One region of the Paenibacillus ottowii genome, then DNA from elsewhere that is predicted to be linked to it. Evidence: predicted binding sites of a transcription regulator. Region 1 holds the regulator's gene; each other region holds the start of a gene.
What was found. The regulator LexA, encoded in region 1, represses DNA repair genes until DNA is damaged. The targets are predictions, from matches to a motif close to CGAACATATGTTCG.

Region 1 (6,021 bases):
GAACATACCTTAGAACATGAGAACATAGAAGGAACAGATATTCCAAAAATAGGGAGGTTGTTTTGTCTTTGTATTACTGATTCCATTTTTAAAATATGAAATGGAGGGAATATTGTGCCACGTGCTTCAGTCATACTGCCTGTTTATAATAATGTGGATTTTGTCTTGGAAGCAATACACAGTATTTTGGTTCAAACCTATTCGGATTTTGAATTAATTGTTATTGATGATGGTTCGACAGATGGAACTACCTTTCTTATCTCCCAAATAACAGATCCTAGGGTGATAAAAATCTTTCATAAAACCAATCGGGGATTGATCGCTTCTCTAAATGAAGGATTAAAGAAGGCTAATGGTGAATATATCGTTCGTATGGATAGCGATGATATTTCTACGCCAGATCGACTAGCTATACAAATAGCATTTATGGACCAAAATCCATTGGTTGATGTATGTGGAGCTGCTTTTACTACGTCTAGTGGGGGAACAATGAAAGTAAATCCGGCCAGTCACGAAGAAATTAAAACATGGTTGCTATTTCATTGTTGTATCTGCCATCCTGCAATAATAATGCGTACTAGCATGATCCATCGGCTTGGTGTTCAATATGATAGCAATTATCCCCATGCCGAAGACTACGAGCTGTGGAACCGATTAGCTTTCCAGGTACAAATGGCGAACCTGCCCATAAACGTTTTGTATTATCGTCAACATAATGGACAAGTATCCAATCAGCATAGAGCTATACAGGATGCTACCGCGCGGAGAATTCGTCAAAGACAGTTTAGCAAGTTAGGCTTGGAATTATCAGATGAAGAGAATCAGATTATGCTGGACATTCTAGGGTTCAAGATTAATCCCTATGATTATAATAGTTACACCAGAGCTTTAGGTTTTGCCAACTGGGTACTAGATCAAAACAGTAAGTATTTGCTTTATAACCAGGAACTATTAAACATGGCGTTTTCACGATGCATATCCCATATTCCGTATTAAGCAAGTGATCCGGTTGGATCGGTGATGCTCTTATGACACATTAGTTGGTTGAATATAGAATAGGAGGACTCTACTGGGTATCTGGTATGAGTCTTTTTTGTTTATGGAAGGAATCCCTTTTGTTCTAGTAAATCCTCTGTGGCCTTCCATAGTTTTTGCTGCACCTGAGGATCTCCGCCAGGTAACACTGGTTTAATAGATTTCCCGGTTCCGACGTTAAAGTATCCACCTGTTTTTTTATGATATTCCGGCTCTACAATCAATCGGGTGATGATATCTGCTCCTCTTCGCGGATCCCCAAGGTGGAAAAACTTGAGCAATCGTTCCAATAGAGGGGCAAACCAAAGTTCTCGTCCCAAACCGGTAACATTGAATCCTGGATTTAGTGCATTTACACTGATTCCCGTATCCGACCACCGTTTTGCCAGCTCAGCAGTGAACATAATATTCAATAATTTGGTTTTACCATAAATGGGGGATGAGCCACGAGCGGTAAAGGGGGTTGTATCTGTTAAATCCTCAGGAAGCTTTAAAACTCCATGACGGCGTGAAGCTTCGGAGGCAACATTGACAACTTTGGCCTTACCTACGTTCTGCAGGCACGGTTTTAGCGTATGAGTTAACAGCCACGGCGATAAATAATTTATGGCCATCATTTCGGGTAATCCCTCGGGGGTGATGCGTTGCTCAAAAGCATGGATTCCCGCATTGTTTAACACCACATCAATTTTAGGGTATGCGGCGGTTATTTCACTCCCAATCCGTTGAACATCCTTCAGTACTGATAAATCTCCATAAAAAAAGTCAACTTTTGCTGACGCGTTAACCAGCTCAATCTTTTTTCTTGTAGCTTCAGCACGTACCTTACTCCTGGCAGTCAAAACAAGATCAAAGCAGCCGCGTCTTCCTAATTCAATTGCGACTAGCTGTCCAAGCCCACTTGTGGCGCCTGTTATGACAACAACAGCACTTTTAGACATCGTCATTTCTCCTTCATGTGTTACAATTTATTGGAGCAGTCAATCCGGTGAGTTAGCATATTTGATTGATATATGTCCACTATAATAATTTAGTTGATATATGTCAATCAAATATGTGTTGTGATTTTTTGATCGAGAGAAAGGTGATTGAGGATGAAATATAATAAAGTCAAAGATGCACCGAGGGCGAAATTGGAGATTGAGTTAGGAGAACAGCTTAACGCACTCATCAGTGCTTCACATGCCCTGAATGTCAGAGCTGCTGCGAAATTTGATTCCTCCTTACAACCTGCCGCCTTCCATATTGTTCGTTGGCTGTATTCTTATGGCCCAACGAACGCTGCGACTTTAGCGGAATCAACTGCGATGGATCGAAGTTCAGTGAGTCGTCTTGTCAAACAGCTCCAGTCTTTGGGATATTTGAACAGAGAGACATCCCAAAGTGATGGACGGGGAGTTGTGTTGTCTCTTACCGAGCATGGACAGCAAAAATTAATTGATGCACTTAAGGAAAAAGAGTCAGTTTTCTATGAACGAATTTTGAACTGGAAAGATGAGGATCTCCATGAATTCATCCAAATGCTTAGGCAATTTAACGGATTCGACCACCGGAGCGGAATATAATTTTAGGAAATGACCGCCATGTAAACATTCACAAACGATATCGTCACTTTCCAAAAGAAAATACAAGGAAAAGAGTGAAATTTTCGATTAGTGGTTTAGAAAACCTATTTAACGCGAAACAGGGACCTCTTACGGTTCCAGCAACTTTGAAAATCTTTCTCTGATAAAGCAAAAAATTGATTCTGATTCACCAGTATATGGATGGATTCAATTAGAATCCAAAGAGTGGGTTAAAGCAGGATCAGCTATAATTAAATATTAGAAAGTTCTTAATGTGAGTATAAGTAAACATCGCCAAGCCAACGGTTAGGACCTACAAATGAAGCAGTAACATAATCTCTATTCGTACCATACAGAGTAATCGAGATATTGAAGTCAGTTCCAGCATCTTTAAGATTGGCTGTATTTACAGTAACATATATTCAACATTAGATAAATAAGTTTGAGAAAGCTATAACTGGCAGGACGGGTACTCTGATGTATCATTTAACACAAAACAAGCAGGAAGAATTCTTCCTGCTTTCCTGCTTGCAGCTTGTAAAGGATTATTAGCGTCTACGTTGTCCATCATTCACGCTAAACAGATTAACAGCCAGTGCGTTACCTCTTGCACGCGCAGTGGCTCTCTGATTGGAACGGATGTTTAATCTTCTTCTTCTCAATTCACGATTGCAGTGTCTTCTGCTCATATTATCACCTCCCTTCAAAGAATGAAGGTGTGGTTGAATCTTAGTGATGTCTATGCTTACGTTTGGAAATTTTGATATTCAATGCATTGGTTGCGAGGGCATTTCCGCTTCCAGTTCTCGCAGCTGCCGCTTGAAAAACTTTAACGACCAGATATCTATTTTTTCCGATGCGATGCTTATACGTTTTAACTCTATTTCTGATCATCTGCATGTCTCCTTTGCTTTAGGTCTGCTTTATATATATGTCAATTGTGCTAGTAATGTATCAGCATAAATCTACTAAAGACGAAAAGAAGCTAGTACCTATGTATCTAAATGTTTAACAAAAAAGCTCACGCTTGCCTATGTTCGCCTTCCCACCTTTACGTTATTGGAAGGTTACAGTGGGTTCACATGAGTCAAATTTCCATATGGTTAGCTTATAAAAGGAACAGAAAAGAGCAGACGGAACTATCTCGAATAATGGGGCGGATATTATAGTGGAACAATGTAGGTTACCGAAAAGGGAAGATTAACTGTTAGACGCATACATAATAAAGATAGTAACAATATAAAACCGGCTCACCTAGGTGGCCGGTTTTATATTAGTAGTAGTATAACGGGGAAGAAAGCACGATAAATCAGTGGAAGTCCCGGAAGAGTCCAATAACCTTGCCCAATATGCTGACGTGTGTCAGGCGAAGTGGTTCAAAGGCTGGATTTTCAGGTTGAAGCCGGATATGATCTTTTTCCTTGTAAAAGGTTTTAACTGTAGCTTCGTCTTCATCTGTCATAGCCACAACAATGTCTCCGTTATCAGCGGTCTGCTGCTGACGTACGATTACATAGTCTCCGTTAGCAATACCAGCTTCAATCATGCTTTCGCCTACAACAGATAACATGAATATTTTATCCTCACCAACAAAGTGTTGGGGAAGAGGAAAGTAATCTTCAATATTTTCTGTCGCCGTAATAGGAAGACCAGCGGTTACTTTGCCGACGACGGGAACACGACTAATGGAGTAATTAATCAAGTTGCTGTTATCCGACTCGTCTTGACCGAGTAATTCAATAGCCCGTGGCTTCGTAGGATCGCGACGAATGAGTCCTTTTTTCTCCAGACGATCCAAATGACCGTGAACCGTAGAACTGGAGGCCAATCCGACTGCCTCGCCTATTTCGCGTACAGAAGGGGGGTATCCCTTTAGACGCACTTCATTGCGGATAAATTCAAGAATGGCCTGCTGGCGGCTCGAAATCTTAGACATACCGTATCAACCCCATTTAGTAACGTTTGGGAAAATTATAGCATAGAACCTCCGTTCGTACAAACATAAGTTCTAAATAATCTCTAAAAATATTTACGAACTTTTGTTCTCTTTTCTATTGAACAAAACAAATGTTCGTGTTATATTGTGAAAAAACATAAGAACAAACGTTTGGAGGACGCAGCCAATTATGAAATATAGCACTTATCAAAGTATTTTCCCGATGAATTTAGAAGATTTACAAGAGACCCGAAAAGAGGGGAAGTTGCGTCTGTTACAAATGAATACCAATACTCTTTTACTTAAGCTTCTTGTTCTTGTCATTGTCGTTTGGGTTGCAGGGGCAGGTGTACTTACGGTTTTCGCAGCTCCTTCCGTTTCTAAGGAAGAAGTGATTAAGCTAACCGTACAACCTGGAGATACATTATGGGAGATTGCAGCGAATCACAAGCCAGAACGAATGGATACACGGGTATATATTGAAGGAATCGTGCGTATTAACGGTTTGGAAGATGGAGGAGTACAGGCAGGTCAGGTACTTAAGCTTCCACACTTCTGATCTACAGACTATAGAGCTTGTCAGGGAGCGCAATGTGGGAGCCTTGACAAGCTCTTTTCTACATGTCAAAGTGTATTATATCTTTGCTTTTATGGAGGGGACACAATTTGGATATAGACAGCTTGGTACAGCGCATTAATGAATTAGCGCGCAAAGCAAAAGCCGAAGGATTGACGGAAGATGAAACCACAGAGCGCGCCAATCTTCGGGAAATTTATTTAGGCAACATTCGCCGTAATTTTCGGCAGCAGCTTGAAACCATTGAATTTGTGGACGATGATACGTCGAAGGGAAATGGCGGGCTGAAGCATTAAGGTCGCTAAAGCCTGCATCATTTGCCTTTTGTTTTAGGTATCTTTCCTGGTATCTATATAGATCAGCTCTAAGGCAATTGTTTTAATGTAATATTTATTGGGAAGGGAATTGAGAGATGGCCCGATCATTTGAAAGAAAAGTACGTAAAAACACAGCACATTTAAATAAAACACGCAAGAAACAAGGCATTCAAACCATTAATGGCGCAGGTTCAGCAATGGACATTTTCCGTGGCCGTAATATTACTGTTCCAATCATGCTGGCTGGTCTTGCCGTATTGTACATGCTTATGAGTTACTTTTTGACTAAAACCGGCATGCGGGGAATGGATTGGCTTGTATTTGGCTTGTATTTAATGCTGGCTGTGATCTTCTTCATTCGTCGTCCTTATTTAAAGGTAGGAAAAGATACCCTTTATATGTTAAAAGGTGGTAGAGAACGCCCGATGACAGCAGGGGATATGAAAGCAATCAAAATTGAAAAGGGCTACGTTACCGTTGAAAGAAAAGGCAAGGGCGGTAATTTTATCTTCACAAAATCACTGGGACGCTATGACACGGATGCCATTGCAGAGCGCCTTGAAAAGTTTGCACTATCCAATCAGATACAGG
Region 2 (6,021 bases), 1.6 Mb from region 1:
ATTTGATCCAGCAATTCAAGCACCGCATCCCATACCTGACGGTGCTCCTTCGCCTGCTCGGGATTTCCTGCTTCCTCTGCCTGATGAATGAAGGCGTCCAGCTTGTGACCGATTTCTGCATCCTCCAGCAACAAATACACGGCCTCACACTTCTCAAGTGCCGTTCGCGCCTTCCCCATACGCTTCTCAAACGTATGTAGAGGCGTCACGATCACATCTCGGCACAACTCCATCAAATCCAGCGTTTCATCCCTTTGACGATTCCGTTCCTGCTCCTCCAGCTCCAGTGACAAGCTGGGTACAGCCTGCCATGGTCGGCCATCTGTCCAACGGCTGCCCTGTATCCCACAGGCCAGCACATAGTTTTCCAGACGGTCCATCTGCTCACGGCTCACTCGACCATCCAGCGGCAACAGAAGGTCTGTTTTGACCGCACGAAATACATCCTCATATCGCCAGCGTCGCTGCACGATATCCAGTGAAGCCCGAATCAATTCCACTAAGGGATGATGAAGTATGCTTCTCCGCTGATCCAAAAATACAGGAACCTCATATTGCTTGAATATCGGTTCCACCCAAGGCTCATAATCTTCTATATGACGCACAAACAGGGCCATCTCCCGATAACGCGCGCCCTCTTCGCGGGCCAGGCGGCGCATTTCACGTACGGCTCCTTCCAACTCGGCGCGGCGATTTGCCGCAGCATACAGTTTTATGCCCTCTGGTTGCGTATCTGCCCATTGCTCTCGTAGCTGCTGAAGCCGTATCCGGTGTCCCGGATTCCGCAGCCCTGTACGATGTTCAAAGTTAGCCTCCAAATACGCCAACGCTGGACGCTCCTTAAACCGAGGCATCGGATCGGGACGTAGTAACTGCGTTTGCGTTTCAATCATCAGCTCCTCTGCCATTCCTTTCAGCTTGACGTAAGTAGCCGCCGAAGGATGAAACAAATCCAGCTCATGCGGAAGCTGTCCGCTTTCGTAGCTGCGGTTACAGGTCAACGCCACTGTCAGCGAAGAGGCGTGCAGCATAAGCTGCTCCACCACCTTGTATTCATGGGGTGTAAACCGCCGATAGCCATCCATCCAAATGTCTGCTCCGCGTACAAGTGAAGACTGTGCAATCTGTTCTGTCAGCATACGAAGTGTATCTTCACCATCGATATATTTAAGCGTCAGCTCCCGTTCAAAATCTTCATAGATTAGACTGATATCCTTAAGCTTGCCTCTTAATATCGGAGCGGACTCCCCCGCAGCATGCATTCTTTCCAGTTGCTCCGGTACAGACCGAGCATCATTTCCGTACTGCTTTAGCTCCGTAAACAATGTATTCAACCGATCTACAAAACCGAGCTGGTCTCCCGAATCCTTAAACAAACTCAGTTCATCCTTGCGACGGCGGATAATTTTATATAAAAGCATCTTCTTGCCTTCTTCTGTTACAGGCACCAGTGCTGAACCACCTGTTTCCTGCATGACTAAATAGGCAAGACGATGGAATCCCATCACCTGGGCGCGCACCGACCCCTGAATACCGTTTCCAGCTTCGGTGAGCAATGCATGCTCAGAAGCAAATGACGATTGCTCCGGTACAAGTAACAGCATGGGCTTACCCAGTGGCTCTTCGCGTAACATAGACGTCATCTCATGACGGATTAACGTACTTTTACCACTACCAGAGCGGCCAATCAATAAGCGGACCGACATGATGCGGCCTCCTTTCCAACCAAAAAACATTCTATTAAATAGTATAGCATATCAGGCAAGGGAAAAAAGAACGTACGTTTGCCATGTTGTAGCAATTGATCACTTCTCAAAAAACAAACAGTCCCGCAGGTTGGCTTGATGCAAGCCTTCTCTACAGGACTGATTTTTACTAAAAATAAGTTTGTTTCACCTATTTATCTTTATCGATTATAAATCGCTTAACTTTGACAGGATGGGATGCCTACAGCCGTGTCCGACTACGCACCTCAAAGATGGCAAATTTCAAATAATGGCCTTCCTCCACACCCAATATTTGGGGATGATCCTTACCTGCCGCTCTCCAATCTACCAGTCGGAGGATTTTGCCAGCATCTGCTGCCGCTTCCTTAATCGTGTCCAAAAACAGCTCCGGCCGCATATGGAACGAACAGCTCGCGGTCACCAAATAGCCACCCTCGTTGACGAGCTTCATTCCGTGAAGGTTGATATCTTTATATCCACGTATAGCTCCTTTAACAGCATTCTTCGTTTTGGCAAAAGCTGGCGGATCGAGAATAACCACGTCAAAGGTGCGTCCGCCCCCCGCAGTTAGCGGCTTGGATGTATCTCCTTTGCCCCCTGCTCGCGCAGTGCGTTCCTCTACACCTTTCACCTGATTGCGTAAATATTGAAAAGCATCGTCGACGACAAACTCGACGCGGTCTTCAAAACCGTTCAGCTTGACATTATCTCGAGCACTTTCAATCGCATGTTCCGAAATATCCAGACAAGTTACTTTTTTCGCACCATGTTTACACGCATTGAGCGTAAAGCTACCTGTATGGGAAAAGCATTCCAATACGGTTGCTCCGTCCCAGAATGGGAATTCAACCACCTTACCACTTTTATTCACAGGCTTCAGGACCGTTGTGCCGTCATCTCCTGGGTTTGCAGCTACTTCCTGTAACGTTATTCCACTACGCGCTCCCCAGCCTCTCATCAACGGCGCAATGGCCGCACGGTTTTCACGCTGGTCAAAGAAATAGCCTGTCTTCTGCCCCTCTACGATATCGACCTTGATTTGCAAGCCGTTTTCCGTCACCACTACATGTCGCGGACAATCACCGTACAAAGGCCCCTTCGTCTGTTCCAATCCTTCCAGCTCGCGGATGGGTACATCACTACGCTCATAGATACCAACTGGTCCCATGACTTCAACAAGTGCATCTCTGATTTCTTCCCTGCGCCGATCCATGCCAAGCGTTAACAGCTGAACGACCAACACATCACCAAAACGGTCTACAATCAGCCCAGGCAAAAAATCAGCCTCACCGTACACCAAACGATAAGCATTTCCCCCGGTTACAAAGCGTTCGCGATGCTCCAAACAATTGCGGAAACGTTGGGCGAAAAAGCTTTTGTCCATCGCTTCCAGCGGCTCATAGGACATCACACGCACTGTTATTTGTGAGGCAGGATTATAGTAACCTGTCGCCAAATAACGCCCTTGATGGTTCAGGACGCTGACCAAATCACCTGCTTCCGGCTCCCCCTCAACCTTGGCTATTTCATTTTTAAACACCCAAGGGTGTGCTTGCTCCAGCCTTTTTTTGCGGCTGCGTTCTAATATTACTGAAGGCAAAATCCTTCACTCCTATTCTTGAATTACAAAATTATCGTTTCGTAAAAAAGAGCACCGCCATGCTTGTCATGGCTGTCCTCGGTAAATCATAGGCTGTTACATAAGTATTCTCACCTAGAAAAGGGGGACTATGCCCGTGTTCATACATGTTATACTCCCACTATGCGGTGGGCTGCTTATTTTTTTAGGCGGGATGAAGCTGATGGAAGCTGCCCTTCAGCATTTGGCCGGCCCCTTCCTTACCCGCTGGCTGGATCGGGCTACCATTTCCCCTTGGCGGGGGATGCTGTTCAGCTCAGGCATTACCGCTCTACTGCAAAGCAGCACCGCCGTAACAGTGCTGACGATCGGACTGGTCAACGCTGGACTGTTGACCTACGGCCGCACGCTCGGCATCATTCTTGGCACCAATATCGGCACCTGTCTGACGACCGAGCTGATGGGGCTCCAGCTTGGCAAGCTGGCTGTTCCGTTGCTATGCGGGTCACTGCTCTGCTGGGGCGCTGCCGTTCTGTGGGGAGAAGCGGTCCCCAGCCACCAGTGTGCAGCTGCCGGAACTTCATCCGGCTCCAATGGGCTGAGCCGCCCGCAGGCTGTCCAATTTATCAGTCTCGTTTTTGCCGGATTTTCGCTGATTCTGGCAGGTATCCGCGTGATGCAAACCGTCGGCCCATGGATTGAGCAGGCCGGACTATTCCGCTGGTTTCTGGATCACGCGGCAGCCAACATGTGGTGGGCCTTCGCTGCTGGAGCCTGCCTGACCGCACTGGTCCACAGCAGCGCAGCCGTCATTGGTATGGCAATCAGCCTTGCTGCTGCCGGCGCCTTGCCTGTCGATGTAGGGATTGCCATCGTAATCGGCTCTAATGTAGGCACCTGCGTAACTGCCCTGATTGCCGCTGTTGGCGGCAGCGTATCTGGCAAATTTGTGGCCTGGTCCCACGTGCTGCTGAACGTAGGCGGGGCCTTGCTCTTTATGCCGTTGATCCCTGGGCTGGATATGGCTGCCACCTGGATATCTACCGAGCCCGGGGCCAAGGTAGCGCATGCCCAAACCCTGTTTAACGTCATCAGTTCTCTGCTTGCCTTGCCCCTCTGCTATTTACCTGTATGGACACGTTTAGAGGAACGTATGTCTCCCCATAAGATTAAACGTTAATTCCTAGCATAAAAAGCGCCTTGCTTAGAATGACATCATTGTTGTCATATCCGCCCTGACGCTGAAGACGCCATGCTTCTTCGGGCGTATGCCAGGCAACGCCTTTGATTTCTTCAATCTGTGCCTGTAAATCTCCGTCCAGTGCCTCTACGAGATAATAATGAACTTCCTTGTCCACTTCTCCATATTCCAGGTGCTGGTACGTGTAAGCAATCATATCCACATGCTGAATAATCCGGCCATTCAGCCCTGTCTCCTCGCGAATTTCACGTAAAGCTGTTTGTTCGATCGTTTCACCCGGCTCCATTTTGCCTTTAGCCAAGGATATCTTGCCATAGCGGTCGGTAATGAGCTGGATTTCAAGCTCTTCCTCCTGTTTGCGAAACACTACGCCACCTGCGGAAATTTCCTTTTTTGCTGCCATCCTGTAATCTCCTTTCCTTGCGCAACAAGGATTCCGTCCTCTCTGTAAGGAGAGGCGAAATCCTTGTTGGCCATCACTTTTGCCTGTTCAGGCTCTTTTTTACAAAGCTGTTTGCAGCCCATTTTCCAATACGCGGACCAATTGACCTTCACTTTCATTAATGCCTGCTTTCGTCAGCTTTACGCGGCACACCTTGCCAACCAGATCCTTATTACCTTCAAACACCAGTTGAATGTAATTGTCGCTATAACCGTAAAGTATGCCGCTATCTTCCGTCCCTTTAGGCGCTACTTCCGGAATAACCTCCAGCACCTGACCAACAAACTTCTCAGCATACGCCAGCTGCATTTGCTCTGACAGTTCAATCAGCTCACGCACACGCGCATTTTTCACGTCCTCGTCCACCTGATCCTCCATACGTGCCGCAGGTGTTCCAGTACGCTTGGAATACGGGAATACGTGCATCTCCGAAAACCCGATTTTTTTCATCAACTCATAGCCATTACGATACATTTCATCCGTTTCCCCAGGGAAGCCGACAATTATATCTGTTGTAATCGCTACATCTGGCATTGCCTTCCGAATCATAAGCATTTTATTATAAAACTCTTCCGTCGTATATTTACGGCGCATCCGTTTCAGCACTGTATCGTCCCCTGCTTGAAGCGGTATGTGGAAATGGCGAACCAACTTATTGGAGCGTTTCAGCACATCCAACATTTTTTCATCAATCTGGCTGGCTTCAATCGAGCTGATCCGAATACGTTCCAGCCCCTCTACTTTCTCCAGATCCCACAGCAGATCAGACAGATCATAATTTTCCATATCGTCACCATAACCACCGGTATGGATACCCGTGAGTACGATTTCCTTGTAGCCTGCATGCACCAGCTGACGCGCCTGTGTGATAATGCTCGCGGCATCACGACTGCGCGATAAACCCCGCGACCACGGGATAATACAGAAGGTGCAGAAGTTATTGCAACCATCCTGTATTTTTAGAAACGCACGTGTATGATGAGCAAAATCAGGCACATCCATTTCCTCAAACACACGGGTCTTCATTATATTACGCACCGCATTTACAGGTTGGCGCGACTCTTGGATTTCC
Region 3 (6,021 bases), 1.7 Mb from region 1:
TCCTCCAAGGCATTCCTTGGGACTTTTTGCAATTGTCACATTTACTTTGATCGTCAAACTAAGATAACGACACAAGGTCGCTTCATTTCATATGCACATGCTTTCACACGTACAATTCCGCCTGGCATAGCGGCATCACTTGTTATTTGGCGATGAGAACTTTACCGTGGACTCCGCTTTTTTGGAAGGAAAAAGGGCACTCCACAAATATCGTTTCATATATATTTTATTATTTGACAAATGGCATTGTCAAGGGAATGCAAACATTAGTAGACTCCGTGCAACTGTTCATATAATAACTGGCTCATCTAACCAAAGCTTCAGCTACCGTTTTGCAACTATTCCTCCCAATGCATTAACTCCCCGTCATCGTAAGCTTCGTCTTGCTCGTCCACAGAGAGATGATTGATTACGCGGCGTGTTATATCTCCCGAATATCCGCGTCTCATGAGAAACGGGAATGTCTTCCTTTTTTTATCCATTATATCACCACGTACCTGGTTCCATTTCTTACGTCCGACCGTCAAGGCACTCTCCCACTCCTCATTGTCGGTGATTTCACCTAACGCTTCCCCGATAGAGGCTTTAGAGATGCCTTTCTGACGAAGTTCCTGCCTGATCCACATCTTACCCTTACGTTGGCTCATTATCCGCTGTCTTGCCCACTGACGGGCGTATAAATCATCATCAACAAGCTTCTCCCTTTGCAGGCGGACCAGTATTTCATCAATAACAGTCTGAGCCACTTCCTTTTGTGCTAAACGCTGGGCAATTTCCTGACGTGTACGAGGCTTTTGTCCCAAATAGCGCAACGCATGTACATAAGCCTGTTGTTTTTCATCTGCCAGAACGATATCTTCTAGTTCTTTTTTGGCGAATGACGTCCCCTTGAACATGTTGTACTTGATCATTACGTCTTCCAGCACAGACAGTGAGTATGGACCAAAATGGATGACGTATCTTCCACGCTTGCACCCCTGTCCCTGCTCCACTCTAGTAATCATCAATTCCTCATGATCCGGAAAAAGAGAAATCCCTTGCTCTTTGTTTTCTTCGGAAGTGTATACATCCTTATCGTTCAACTGCAATATGTTTTCCCTCACTTTGAAATTCACGAAAGCAGCCTGCAATCACCTGCTACGCAAAAGTTAAATTTTGCTGGCAAAACAAGACTTTATTTGATGCAAAAATACCCTGCACAACTGTGCAGGGCATCAGAATCATGCTATTCAAACGGACTGTACCATAATCCCTAGGCTACAGTTCACATGACAGATTAGAAATGAAGTCTCAGGCAAGCTTATTCAAGCTCCAGCAATTCCTGTTCTTCCTTGGCTTCCTGCGCCAACTCTTCCTCTGTCGGTGGAGCAATGGTTGTAATCAAATTACTAGCTACGCGGATTTTTTGCTCGATCGTACTAGCAATGTTCGGATTTTCCTTCAAAAATTGCTTTGCATTCTCACGTCCCTGACCCAGGCGCTCGCCTTCGTAGGAATACCAAGCTCCACTCTTGTCAACAATGTCATGCTCCGTACCGATATCGATCAAGCTTCCTTCTTTGGAAATGCCCTCACCGTACATAATATCCACCTCAGCTTGACGGAAAGGTGGCGCAACTTTGTTCTTCACAACTTTAATACGTGTACGGTTACCCACGATGTCGTTGCCCATTTTCAGGCTCTCGATACGACGAACATCCAGACGCACCGTAGAGTAAAACTTCAAGGCACGTCCACCCGGTGTTGTCTCAGGGTTACCAAACATAACACCTACTTTTTCACGGAGCTGATTGATAAAGATAGCAATAGTTTTCGATTTATTAATAGCTCCAGACAGCTTACGTAATGCCTGTGACATCAAGCGCGCTTGAAGACCGACATGGGAATCTCCCATTTCGCCTTCAATCTCTGCCTTCGGCACAAGTGCCGCTACAGAGTCAACAACGATAATGTCCACTGCCCCACTACGCACAAGAGCTTCGGCAATCTCCAGCGCCTGCTCACCTGTATCTGGTTGCGATAGTAACAACTCATCAATATTGACGCCCAGCTTGCTCGCATACGACGGATCAAGCGCATGCTCGGCATCGATAAAGGCGGCTTGTCCGCCTGTTTTTTGCACCTCTGCGATAGCATGAAGAGCTACTGTCGTTTTACCGGAAGATTCCGGTCCATATACTTCAATAATCCGGCCTCTTGGAAAGCCGCCCGTTCCTAACGCAATATCCAAAGCAATCGAACCACTGGGGATTGTTTCCACTTGCATGTGAGTAGACTCACCCAACTTCATAATGGAACCTTTACCAAATTGCTTTTCTATTTGACGGAGCGCCATATCCAGCGCAGCACGACGATCTGACAATAAACTCACATCCTTCATTGTTTGTACTTTAATAATACCTTGTTTTGACACGCTTGCCAAGCATTTTTTCGAACATACATTCGTTTTTTTTATTTCCTGTAACTCTCTTCTATAATTGCACCTGTCTCTTAAAACGAAAAAAGAACCGCTGGCAAAAGGCTTTGCAACGGTTCTTCCGATAAGAAGATTATATCATGAATATCTCTCTAAAACAACTCATCGATAATTAAGAGAGTTTCTCGTTCTCTATCAATCGGCGCCACAATCTATACAGGATCGCTTTGACGGATCGCAAACGGATGGTCTCACGGTTACCGCTCAAATTCAGCTCATATACCTCTGTTTCCTTGTCGCGCTCAGCAATACCAATATACACGAGGCCGACTGGCTTCCGCTCGGAATATCCAGGTCCAGCTACACCAGTAACTGAAAGTCCAAAATCGCTGTCCATGATCATTCTTGCCTGCTCTGCAAGCACAAGGGCAACTTCCTTGCTCACTGCGCCTGGCGCATGATCCCCTTCCAAATAATCATAAGGCACATTAAGCAACTTCATCTTTATTTCATTGGAATAACACACGATTCCGCCTTTAAACATAACAGCACTGCCAGGTATAGAGGTGATGTGTTCCATCAGCATACCGCCTGTACAGCTTTCCGCCGCACTCACAGTGAGTCCGCGTTTGGCCATTAAATCCACAATAACCTTCTCTAGGGTAACATCCTCACTTGCATACATATATTCGGAAAGACGCTGCTGAATTTGTACTTCTGTGGCCGTAAGCTTAATTAAAGCTTCACTTTCACTGGCCGCCTTGGTGGATATACGGATTGTGACTTCCCCTTCCTTGGCATAAGGAGCAATCGTGGGGTCCGTCTGGGATTGAATCAGATCTAGCAAGCGCGTTTCAAGAGCTGACTCACCGATCCCAGCGAATTTTAGCATTTTCGAATAAATCGGCATCTCCTCACCGCTCAATGCCTGCTGAAGCAACCATGGTTTAGCATGATTTGCAAACATAGGTTTAAGTTCCTTAGGCGGTCCGGGCAAAACTACATAAAATTTACCGTCCTGTGCAATAGCATCCCCAATTGCCAAACCTGTCTCATTTTCAAGCGGAGTGGCTCCTTCAATAGAAAGCGCCTGCCGACGGTTATTCTCAGTCATTTCTACCCCGCGGTTACGGAAAAACTGATCCAACTTGTCCATGGCAAGACGATCTATTTGCAATTTTCGGCCTAGTACAGCCGCTATCGCATCTTTTGTCAAATCGTCCTGAGTTGGTCCCAACCCACCAGAAAACAAAATAATATCCGCACGCTTTTGAGCAAGTCGTACCGCTTCCTGAAGTCGATCCATGTTATCGCCAACTACAGTCTGAAAATATACATCAATTCCGATGGCAGCCAGCTCTTGTGATAAATATTGGGCATTTGTATTTACTATTTGTCCAAGTAATAACTCTGTTCCTACTGCAATGATTTCAGCTTTCATCAATTCGTCCTCCTATGATGTGGGAATGATACAAAGAAACAGCAATAAGTTAAGCCCCTATTGCTGTTTCCATAAGATTTATCCTGTTAAACTTTAGAGGAGCTCAGCAAATGGATATTCTTTACAAAGTAATCAATACCCGAATAAATGGTGATTAACACGGCTGCCCATATCGCTATTAAATCAAACGGAATACCCAGAAAAACAAACGGGAAATTATTAATGAGCAGTGCTACAATAGCAACAATCTGGATGATCGTCTTTAATTTCCCCCAATTGCTTGCAGCAACCACAGAGCCATCCAATAAGGCGATCTGTCTTAGGCCCGTAACTGCAAACTCACGACTGACAATCACAACGACAACCCAGGAATCAACTTTTCCCATTTCTACCAAAGAAACCAAAATAGCAGTTACCAACAGCTTATCAGCAAGGGGGTCCAATAGCTTGCCCAAATTGGTGACCATATTATTTTTACGAGCCAAATATCCGTCAAGGCCATCTGTGCTGGCCGCTACAAGGAAAATGATAGCCGCAATCAGCTGATTATACGGCAGCTTGAAAGCGCCGATCTCAATCGGCGGCGGATAAAAATCAAAGTCCACCAGCAAAGCCAGCATCATCACCGGGATAAGGCAAATCCGCGTTATTGTAATTCTGTTGGGTAAATTCACAACACACTCTCCCCTGATTATCGTACTTGATTCAAATGGCAGCTTTCGGATTGAATTCAATCCTATGTAAATCGCTTTCGACGAGCGTTATACACCTAAAGTGTCTGCATTTTCGTTACAAGTATAATATGGTGCAAAACGCATGTCAAAATAACCTGCTGCACATCAAGCAACGTTTATTTCTACAAAATCTATGAGAGAAAAACAGCTTTATTTCATGTTTGTAAATTGAAGCTCCAACGGCAGATCAGCTTTCCGCAGTAATTGAATAATGGCCTGTAAATCATCCCTGTTTTTTCCAGTCACTCGAATTTGATCACCTTGAATCTGACTTTTTACTTTTAGCTTGGAATCCCGAATAAGGATATTAATTTTTTTGGCGTTATCCTGATCAATCCCCTGCTTAAGCGAAAGACGCTGACGCACTGAACCTAAAGAAGCTGGTTCCAATTTTCCAAATTCCACATTTTTAAGGGATAGACCTCGTTTGACCATCTTTGATTGCAAAATATCAATCACCGCATTCAGCTTGTATTCATCTTCCGATGCAATAGTCAGGGCATCTTTCTCAAGCTTGAGGCTGCTTTTGCTCCCCTTGAAATCAAATCGCGTTTCAATTTCACGCTCCGTCTGATGAACCGCATTTGTTAACTCCTGCATATCCATTTTGGAGACGATATCAAATGAATTTTCTGAAGCCATCGTTTCACTTTCCTTTCCGCAACAAAGTTCAATATCTAATTATAGGCTAGTCATTTACAAAAATCCAATAATCCGTTCACTAAAAAGGCGTCCTTGCCAGTTCCCCGACAAAAACGCCTTTCATACAATTGCAGTTTAACATTTCTAATAGTGACTTCGCGTTGGATTTCTAAACATATCTAAAATTCCAAGCACAATGTGAGCAAGACCAAAGCCCAATATGCCATAGCCCCAAGCATTCGGTGTTAGATAATAGCCCAGTAAACTGACAATTATCCCGAGCCCGGTCACAATCCAGCTGACGGTCATAACGTATACACCTCACTTTGCGGAAAATGAAATGACTGACTTTCCAAGAATTACAGTCATTAGTATCTCCTCGCACTAAGGCATTTATTCCCCAACAGTAGTTGTACTAGAATTTGTCTCACTTTGTGTAGTACCCGTATTACTATTTGTTGTAGAATCCGTCGATGACCCTGTCACTCCGGCACTCGCTCCAGTCGAAGAAGCTTCTCCTTGCTGGATCAACACGCGAGTCGTCGATTTATTATCTGTTATCGGTTGACCAGCAACGGAAATATCCGTGGCAGAAGACCGCCCTGATTTGATATATAAACCTTCCGGGCCAATATCGAAAGACATGGCATCTCCGCTTTTGGTCATACCGTAGCTCAGCTTTTCTCCACGAGAATTTTGTCCCTTATACACCTCAAGCCAGCTTTCGCCCGTTGCTTTAATATCAACCTTGACCGTGCCCCCCGTTGCGCTGGAGACTTTAAAGATCG

Region 2: a site for LexA is predicted at 1,774-1,787, ahead of addB (helicase-exonuclease AddAB subunit AddB). Genes of this name have one in related genera too.
Region 3: a site for LexA is predicted at 2,432-2,445, ahead of recA (recombinase RecA). Genes of this name have one in related genera too.

The regions. Positions count from the first base shown of each region.
Region 1 is NZ_CP191577.1:5,341,063-5,347,083, reverse strand. It holds gene ACQQ6X_RS24645 (glycosyltransferase family 2 protein) at 115-996, shown strand; gene ACQQ6X_RS24640 (SDR family NAD(P)-dependent oxidoreductase) at 1,098-1,976, opposite strand; gene ACQQ6X_RS24635 (MarR family winged helix-turn-helix transcriptional regulator) at 2,130-2,600, shown strand; gene ACQQ6X_RS24630 (hypothetical protein) at 3,149-3,289, opposite strand; gene ACQQ6X_RS24625 (hypothetical protein) at 3,330-3,494, opposite strand; gene lexA (transcriptional repressor LexA) at 3,910-4,536, opposite strand; gene ACQQ6X_RS24615 (LysM peptidoglycan-binding domain-containing protein) at 4,727-5,095, shown strand; gene ACQQ6X_RS24610 (DUF896 domain-containing protein) at 5,203-5,409, shown strand; gene ACQQ6X_RS24605 (hypothetical protein) at 5,526-6,021, shown strand, end outside.
Region 2 is NZ_CP191577.1:1,438,540-1,444,560, forward strand. It holds gene addB (helicase-exonuclease AddAB subunit AddB) at 1-1,706, opposite strand, end outside; gene ACQQ6X_RS06745 (class I SAM-dependent rRNA methyltransferase) at 1,948-3,327, opposite strand; gene ACQQ6X_RS06750 (Na/Pi cotransporter family protein) at 3,464-4,486, shown strand; gene ACQQ6X_RS06755 (NUDIX hydrolase) at 4,476-4,910, opposite strand; gene ACQQ6X_RS06760 (hypothetical protein) at 4,874-5,032, opposite strand; gene mtaB (tRNA (N(6)-L-threonylcarbamoyladenosine(37)-C(2))-methylthiotransferase MtaB) at 5,010-6,021, opposite strand, start outside.
Region 3 is NZ_CP191577.1:3,631,852-3,637,872, forward strand. It holds gene ACQQ6X_RS16835 (regulatory protein RecX) at 339-1,088, opposite strand; gene recA (recombinase RecA) at 1,301-2,362, opposite strand; gene ACQQ6X_RS16845 (competence/damage-inducible protein A) at 2,589-3,857, opposite strand; gene pgsA (CDP-diacylglycerol--glycerol-3-phosphate 3-phosphatidyltransferase) at 3,944-4,531, opposite strand; gene ACQQ6X_RS16855 (YajQ family cyclic di-GMP-binding protein) at 4,742-5,233, opposite strand; gene ACQQ6X_RS16860 (hypothetical protein) at 5,378-5,542, opposite strand; gene ACQQ6X_RS16865 (RodZ domain-containing protein) at 5,627-6,021, opposite strand, start outside.